Regions from separate parts of the Filomicrobium sp. genome, predicted to be linked through region 1. Evidence: predicted binding sites of a transcription regulator. Region 1 holds the regulator's gene; the other holds the start of a gene.
The links. Region 1 encodes PhoB, which activates phosphate uptake and scavenging genes when phosphate is short. Its sites were predicted from a motif close to TGTCATNNANCTGTCAT; they were not measured.
Positions count from the first base shown of each region.

Region 2: the regulator PhoB is predicted to act here: its motif matches at 2,209-2,225, upstream of K5845_RS05095 (YdcH family protein).

Region 1 is NZ_JAILWT010000001.1:537,224-541,647, reverse strand. Features, by position in the region: gene pstA (phosphate ABC transporter permease PstA) at 1-110, shown strand, start outside; gene pstB (phosphate ABC transporter ATP-binding protein PstB) at 171-950, shown strand; gene phoU (phosphate signaling complex protein PhoU) at 1,032-1,775, shown strand; gene phoB (phosphate regulon transcriptional regulator PhoB) at 1,802-2,512, shown strand; gene K5845_RS02435 (efflux RND transporter periplasmic adaptor subunit) at 2,862-4,361, shown strand; gene K5845_RS02430 (efflux RND transporter permease subunit) at 4,358-4,424, shown strand, end outside.
Region 2 is NZ_JAILWT010000002.1:293,530-297,953, reverse strand. Features, by position in the region: gene K5845_RS05110 (cisplatin damage response ATP-dependent DNA ligase) at 1-653, opposite strand, end outside; gene K5845_RS05105 (ligase-associated DNA damage response exonuclease) at 661-1,680, opposite strand; gene K5845_RS05100 (YdcH family protein) at 1,769-1,975, opposite strand; gene K5845_RS05095 (YdcH family protein) at 2,262-2,438, shown strand; gene K5845_RS05090 (hypothetical protein) at 2,702-3,496, shown strand; gene K5845_RS05085 (acyl-CoA synthetase) at 3,507-4,424, opposite strand, start outside.

The DNA.
Region 1 (4,424 bases):
GCGGGTTCGTCGAGCGAACGATGGGCGCGACGATTGTCCTGCTGATGTTCCTCTTCGTGATGAACGCAGCGGCCGTCTACCTGCGGCGCAAATTCGAACGGAAATGGTAATTGAGATTGGCGGCTGATATGGAACAGATTGCAACCAGCACAACGGCGGAAACCGCACCTATGAGCGGCGTCGCCAACGGCGAAGCTCCAAAGGTCACGGCGCGTGATGTTTGCGTTTTCTACGGTGCCAAGCAGGCTCTGTTTGATGTAAACCTCGACGTTCCGCGCAACTCCGTGACGGCGCTGATTGGCCCCTCGGGCTGCGGTAAGTCAACGTTCCTGCGCTGCTTAAACCGCATGAACGACACGATCCCGATCTGCCGGGTAACTGGTAAGATCGAACTCGATGAGCAGGACATCTACGATCGCGATCTCGACGTCGTGGAGTTGCGCGCCCGCGTTGGCATGGTCTTCCAGAAACCGAATCCATTCCCCAAGTCGATCTTCGACAACATTGCGTATGGGCCGCGCATTCACGGCCTCGTTCGCGACAAAACCCACCTCGAAGAGATCGTTGAAACGAGCCTTGAAAAGGCGGGTCTCTGGAAAGAAGTCAAAGATCGCGTCCATGAGCCCGGTACGGGCCTCTCGGGCGGCCAGCAGCAGCGTCTCTGCATTGCTCGAGCCATCGCCACGACCCCAGACGTTATCCTCATGGACGAACCCTGTTCGGCACTCGACCCGATCGCAACAGCGAAGGTTGAAGAACTGATCCATGAACTGCGCCAGAACTACACGATCGTAATCGTGACGCACTCCATGCAGCAGGCGCGTCGCGTCTCGCAGAAGACGGCGTTCTTCCACATCGGTTATCTCGTGGAAGTGGGCGATACAGAGCAGATCTTTGAAAACCCGCAGGACAAGCGGACTCAGGATTATATCATGGGACGCTTCGGCTAAGCCTAAACTGGCCGGGAACTGACCCGCGATATTGGCGGCGAGACCCCAGGGGGGTGGTTTGCCAAAAGGAGAAGAGCGATCATGGTCGGCGATTCATCGCAAACCGTGAAATCTTACGAAGAGGAGCTTGCCCTCCTCGACAAATCGATAGCCCAGATGGGTGGCTTGGCTGAGCACGTCCTCGGCCTTGCCTTCGATGCGTTGGAGCGGCGTGACCCGCATCTCGCCGAGAAGGTGGTCGAAACCGATCGGCAGATCGACGCCCTCGAGCGGGGCATCGAGGCGAAAGTCGTCGCGATGATCTCCCGGCGTCAACCGAGCGCTGGGGAACTCCGCCATATCCTCGGGGCCATGCGTATCGCGAGCGATCTCGAACGCATTGGCGATCTCGGGAAGAACATTGCAAAGCGCGCGCACGCCATCGCCAGTCAGCCCCATCCCAAGCCGTTGATCACGGGGCTGCGTCATATGGTGGAACTCGCGCTCAGCCAGCTTAACGACGTTCTCGATGCCTACGCGGAGCGCGATGCCGAGCGCGCGCTTGCGGTCTGGCGCGATGATGAGAAACTCGATGCTGTCTACAACTCTTTGTTCCGCGAACTCCTCACCTACATGATGGAGGATCCGCGCAACATCGGGATTTCCACGCATCTTCTGTTTGGCGCTAAGAACATTGAGCGCGTTGGAGATCACACAACCAATATCGCTGAGACCATCCAATTCTTGGTCAGCGGCGAGGCCATATCCGACGATAGGCCGAAGAGTGACGACACCAGTACGACGCTGATCACGAGTCAGGGTGCAGTAAACGGGTCGCATACCTAATCGCTCAATGACCGGAAAATTGGATCATGTCAGCTAAGGTCTTGATCATAGAAGACGAACTTCCGCTTGCTGAACTCCTCCGTTACAATTTGGAAGCCGAGGGCTATCGGGTCAGCCACGCCGAAACCGGTGAGGAAGCAGAGATTATGGTCTCTGAGGAACTGCCCGATCTCATGGTTCTGGATTGGATGCTACCGTCAGTGTCAGGCATTGAGCTGTGCCGTCGGATGCGGTCCAAAGCCGAGACGCGTAACGTCCCCATCGTCATGCTGACCGCGCGCGGCGAGGAAGCTGACCGCATTCGTGGTCTCTCTACCGGCGCCGACGACTACGTGGTCAAGCCCTTCTCGCTTCCTGAACTGATGGCACGCGTGAAGGCCATTCTGCGGCGGGCTGCACCGGAACGGACGGCCGAGGTTCTCCGCGTAGCCGAGGTCGAACTCGACCGTGCCGCCCACAAGGTGTCTCGCGGTCTTCGGGAAGTTCGCTTGGGGCCGACGGAATTTCGCCTCCTCGAATTTCTTATGGAAAGTCCCGGGCGCGTCCTCTCCCGTTCGCAATTGCTGGATGGCGTCTGGGGGCGCAACGCCTTCGTCGATGAGCGGACCGTTGACGTCCACATCGGAAGATTGCGCAAAGCGTTAATCCGCGGCAAAGAGCGCGACCCTATTCGCACGGTGCGCGGCGCTGGATACGTGTTCGGTGAGCGCACAACCAATCGCCAGTTTCACTTTTGACGAAAGATTACAACGCGGGACCAACATTAGGATGATGTGGGCTCCCGCGTGGCACATTATTGATTGCTTTTTAATTTCAATGCCCAGGGCAGGTGCGCCCGGCGTCTAAAGCCGTTTATTAGCGGCAATCAGCAAGCTTCTTTTCCGCCTGAATGCCCAATGAACACCATATTGCATGCGGGTTCAGTCGATCTCTGCCATTTTTCTCCTCCATGATCGTCGCCGGTAACCATGAGGCGCACTTTTTGTTCGTTCGGGACGCTGGTCATCAGTCGGAAATTCTGCGCCAGCGACGGAAATCACCATACCTCTGACGTTAAGCAGAGCGAAAGTGATGGAGGGGAAGGAAATGCGGCTGATAACCCGCGCAATTTCGGGGCTTATGATCGTCGCCGTTACCTTGGGACTATTGGGGGTCGCGGGGTGGCGTGTGCATTCAGTGATGACGGCCGAGAAGTCAGGCCGCAAAATGCAAGCCCGAGAGCGCGAGTTTTCCGTGCAAGGCGGTCAATTCGAAGCGCAAGATTTAACGCCAGTCATTACTGCATACGGCCAGATTCACGCGTGGGAGACGCTGGAAATCCGGGCCGCTGCGTCCGGGCCAATCACTGAGATCGCTGACAATTTCCGCGACGGTCGCGCAGTCGAGGCTGGTGAATTGTTGTTCCACATTGACCCCGATACGGCGCAACGGCGCGTCACCGACGCCGAGGCTGCCCTTATGCAGGCGCGCTCCGAACTCGCCGAAGCCGAGGCCGCTTTAAGCTACCTGCGAGCCGACGAAAATCTCGCCCGCACTCAACTTGACGTTCGGAAAGCGGATTTAGAGCGCAAGCAGCAACTCCATAAGAAAGATATCGTAACAGCCGCCACGCTGGACGAGTCGACAATGGCGGTCTCATCCGCTGAACAGTCGCTCGCGGCGAAGACGCAGGCAATTGTAGCGGGTGAAGCTCTCAATGATCGCGCACAAAAGAACCTCGAGCGCGCTGGCATCGCATTGAAGGATGCCGAACGCGCGCTGCGTGACACAAGCTACCGCGCACCCTTTGCCGGCCGTTTGACATCGGTCGCAGCCACCCTCGGCCGCCGCGTCTCGCAAAACGAAAAGCTAGCCGACCTTATTGATCCCACCGCTCTGGAGGTTTCTTTCCGCGTGCGCAACAGCGAATTTGCGCGCTTAATTGATCCGAACGCGCCAGATAGGATCCTCCGCCAGCCCATCAAGGCACGTCTGGATCTGCAAGGCTATACGGTCGAAGTTGAGGGCGTTCTCGATCGGCCTGCTGCCGTCGTTGACATCAATCAGGGCGGGAGGACTGTGTTTGCGCGCTTGAAGGGCGTCGCATTGTCGGCGTTGCGTCCAGGTGACTTCGTCACCGTCGAGGTTTTTGAGCCAAGGCTACAGAACGTTGCTCTGGTTCCTCACTCCGCTGCCACTGAAGATGGGCGCATGCTTATTATCGAGGGTGATCGCCTCGCAGAGGTCAAGGTCGACATTAAACGCCGTCAATCGGACGGTCTCATCGTCAGCGGCTTTCCGGCGGATAAGAGCTACGTGATCACACGCATGCCCTATCTTGGTCCCGGCATCAAAGTGAAGCCACCAAGGCAGCAACCGAAGGACGGCAGCTCAGACCCCGCGATCGCGGCCCTACCTCAGCCCGACAACCTGGTCGCACTGAGCGAAGAGCAACGCGTCGCCCTGATCAAGCATGTTCGCAGCTCCACGCGCATGTCGGAACAGCGTCGCAAGGAAACAATTGAGGCACTGTCCAACGCCACCGCGCCGAAGGACCTGGTTGATCGCCTGCAGCGGCAACTCCAGCGTCGGGAGAGCCGCTCATGAGCGCGCACAATGCACCCCACGATCGCGGCGGCATGAGCAACACCGGCTTTATTGGATACTTCG
Region 2 (4,424 bases), on a different contig from region 1:
TTCGTGCGGTCTTCATCCTCGATCGGGTGTGCGAGCATCATCGGGCGGAAGACGGGACGTCCGCCCGGGTCGGGGCGTGGTCCATCGCCGTTTAGCCAGTCGAACAATGCGAGGTAGGGAGCGTCAACTGCGTGCCAGGATTCCTCGATTTCAGAAACGGGCTGCTCGAAGGCTTGGGCTAATGCGAGTTTTGCCAAGCGCGCTGATACGCCAACACGCGGGGCGCCACCGAGGAGTTTGAGAAGTGCAAAACGGCTGGACGGTTCAAGCGCGTCAAGCAGCCCTTTCAGGATTTCTGCGTGGCTCGAGTTGGGTGCGGTCGCGAACGCAGTGACAACGGAGTCAAGAGTTACTCTCGCACCATCGCGTTGGTATTCCGGCCGATCCGGCCATAGCAGTGCGACCGTTTCGGCCGTGTCGCCAACGTAGTCCCGCGACAAGTGATACAGGACCGGATCGACTATATCGGCCAGGATTTCTGGTAGGATCCGCCTTAGTGGGACCCGCAGAGGGAGCCCATCCGTTAGTGCGGCGAGTGCCCAGCCTCTGTCGGGGTCGGAGGTGGTCAGAAAGTAATCCGTCAGCAGAGACAGTTTGCGGTTGCGGCTTTGCGTGAAGGCAAGGCTGTCAACGAGGTTGGCAAAACGCTGCATATGCCCCCTACTCCGCTTCGTCCTCGAAGCCAACCAAGGCGAGCGCCTTGGCCTTGACCCCCATTTGAGACAATTGATGCACGAGGGCGTCATCGCGTCCGTGCGTGACCCAGATTTCCGCGGCGCCGGTTTCTCTGATGGTTCCGATCAATTCCGGCCAATCCGCATGGTCAGATATGACAAGCGGCAGTTCGACGCCGCGTTGCCGGGCCCGCGCACGGATCCGCATCCAGCCACTGGCGAAGGCTGATACCGAATCGGGAAAGCGACGCGACCAGCGATCTCCGAGCGCAGATGGCGGGCACATAATGATGCCTTGTGCGGTACCGCCCGGTTTTTCCGTATCGACGACGCGTAAGTCGCCGAGATCGTGGCCTAGGTCCTTATAGAGATCGCAGAGGCTGACGAGGGCGCCGTGCAGCCATATCGGATCATCGTAGCCTTCTTCACGCAGGAGCTTGATTACCCGCTGGCATTTGCCCAGGCCATAAACGCCTACAAGGTGCGGCCGGTCGGGTTCCAAGCGCAGGGATGCCAGCAATCGCTGAATTTCCTTTTGCGCTACTTCATGACGGAATACCGGAAGTGCGAAGGTCGCTTCGGTGACGAAAACATCGCAGTTTATGGGCTCGAACGCTTCGCACGTCGGGTCTGGGCTGCGCTTATAGTCTCCCGAAATAGCAATGCGACTTCCTTGATACTCGAGTACGACTTGGGCGGATCCCAATATGTGGCCCGCGGGCACGAGTTTCAGGTCGAGACCATTGATACGGTGTGTTTCGCCGTATGCGACCGTTTCGAACCGGCCGACGGCATCGGGACCGTAGCGGAGGCGCATGATCGCTGCGGTTTCGCTCGTTGTCAGAACAGCGTCATGGCCTGCACGGGCGTGATCGGCGTGACCATGGGTGATGACGGCGCGCGGAGTGGGGAGATGGGGATCGATGAAGAAATCGCCGGGTTCGCAATACAGACCCGCGTCCGTTGGATAAAGCCAACGTTCTGCGATGTGAGCCGAGTGTGTCATTACCGAGGGACCAAGTTTGCGTATCAGGCGTCTTGGCTCACTAAACGCGTGAGAGATGCCGGTGGTTCGGTAATCTTGAAACGGATCTTTAGGCGATGATGTCGGGCAGTAACTGATCTTCGATGACTTGGATGCGATCCTTGATTGCGAGTTTTCTCCGTTTCAGCCGTTTGATCAGAAGTTGATCGACCGCAGCCGAGCTTTCGAGCTCAACGATTTCCTCGTCGAGTGCCCGATGTTGCTCTCTCAACTGCACAAGTTCCTCGCGGAGTTCTCGTTCGCGTTCCCGCTGCATTTCACCACGCCGCTTGAGTTTGCCGCCATCAAACACGGCGCGCGCAATATTGTCGCGTTTGCACGATTTCGCAAGCCGTGAACGCGGTTTCTGAGGGGGACCCGAGGCTAGCTAAAGCAGCAATCCGGTTGGGGATAATGTAGGTGCCACCTCCCTTTCGGCGTATTTCGATAGAGACGGGCAAAACTGTTTAACGGCAATTAACGGGAGCGGTAGGGTGGACATAGACAACATGTCACCTATCTGTCACGATAACCATGCCTGAAACCTCAAACGGAGGGTCACGATGTCGCTTGAAGGTCATCTCGCTGAGCTCACAGAGAAGCACCGCCTGCTCGACCGACAGATAAGTGATGAATTGGGGAGACCAGGGTCTGATGACCTGCAGATCAGACGCCTCAAGCGCGAAAAACTGAAGATCAAGGAAGAGATCGAGCGTTTAAAACACGTTACACGCCATTGAAGTTCGAAGCCCCTGTGCGATGCGCCGGGGCTTTCTATTTTTTGCGGATGAACTGATGCGGGGTAATGGTTGCATCGGTTGAATTTCGCTATCGTGCGGTGAGGCGAAGCTGGCCGACATGTAGCGCGTAGCGTCACGTGGGTTCGTTGTGCCTGACGACTGCCCGGTGTGATCGGCTGGCGCTTGCAATCGCTGTGTAATTCGGAATGCTCCTTCAAGAGCGCGCTGTTGATTCGTGGCGCGCGTCAGATGGATCTTGAGGGATGCCCGCACCCAATCCAGTTCGACAAAGAGCGGCTCGCGATAAGCTTGCCGGCCTGTTCGCACACCCATCCAGTGTCTTCATCATTCACTATGCTTGTCAGAGTTTCGATGCGGAAGAGGCGCTGGGGTCACCGTGTGTTACAGCCATAGCGGCTCGGCATCTGGAAAGCGGCGAAACTAGCGTCTTTTCGATTCATATCGAGGCCGAGCTACGAAGGCTTGGTCCGATCCAGGTTCTGAGTCGGATCGAAGAGCTCGAATGCGCGATGCTTGCCAAGTTTTTCGATTTTCTGGCGACCAATCGCATGATGCGGTTCGTGCACTGGAATATGCGCGATGCGATGTACGGTTTTGCCGCTGTCGAACATCGCTATCGGGTGCTCGGGCGAGAACCGTTCTGCTTGCCTGAGTCGCAAAAGCTCGATTTGGCTCGCCTTCTTATTGATATGTACGGCAGCGCTTATGTCGAGCGGCCTTATCTGGAAGGGCTTGCGATACGGAATGATCTCGCACTTCAAGGCTTTCTGTCCGGCCCGATCGAAGCAGAGGCATTCGAGCGGGGCAACTATGCGCTCGTTCAGCGTTCTGTGTTGGCCAAGGTGCGGTTGCAGTTCGATATCCTGCATCTTGCCCACGATCGGACGCTAAAGACACGCGCGAATTGGTGGACGCTGAACACGGCGCGCTTGCGAGAGGCCGTTGAGCTGTTTGAGGACAACCCAGTGAAAGCTCTGGCGGGCCTTGGCTTTGCGGGATTAAGCGCGGGGTTTCTGGTTATCTGGCGGCTGTTCTAGAGACCGCCAGTTAGTCAGCCTTCGCAATATCACGCAGTTTGAATTTCTGGATCTTTCCGGTGGGAGTCTTCGGGATTTCAGAGAAGACGACGTAGCGCGGGCACTTGTAATGAGCGAGCCGCTCGCGGCACCATGCGATGATGTCTTCCGCCGTGGTGGATGTCTCCGGCTTCAGCTCAACGAATGCGCAGGGCGTTTCACCCCATTTTTCGTCGGGCTTCGCGACGACGGCGCAATACGCGACAGAGGGATGTTTGTAGATCACGTCTTCGACTTCAATCGAAGAGATGTTTTCGCCGCCGGATATGATGATGTCCTTTGAACGATCCTTCAGCTGGATGTAGCCATCGGGATGCAGGACACCAAGGTCGCCCGAGTGAAACCATCCACCAGCAAATGCTTCTTCGGTCGCTTCGGTGTTTTTCAGGTAGCCTTTCATGACGATGTTGCCACTGAACATGACCTCGCCAAGCGATTCTCCATCCGCGGGAACCTGTTGCATGGTCAGAGGATCGAGCACCGTGAGTCCTTCGAGCGCAACGTAACGGACACCCTGGCGTACGCGCTTTTGTGCGATGGCTTCCGGGCTGAGATTATCCCACTCAGAATTCCACTCGTTGATTGTTGCCGGCCCGTAGGTCTCGGTGAGCCCATAAAGGTGCGTTAGATCAAAGCCTGCTTCGACCATGCGGTCGAGAACTGCCTGTGGTGGAGGTGCTGCGGCGTGATTGAAGGCGACGCGGTGGGTAATTTCGCGCTTTTCATCCGGGTTTGCGTTCAACAGCGTCGACATCACAATCGGAGCGCCGGAGAGATGAGTGACGCGGTGGTCGGCGATGGCGTCGTACATACCTTTAGCGCGGACCCATCTCAGGCAAACGTGCGTTCCTGCAACGGCGGAAAGCGACCACGGGAAACACCAGCCGTT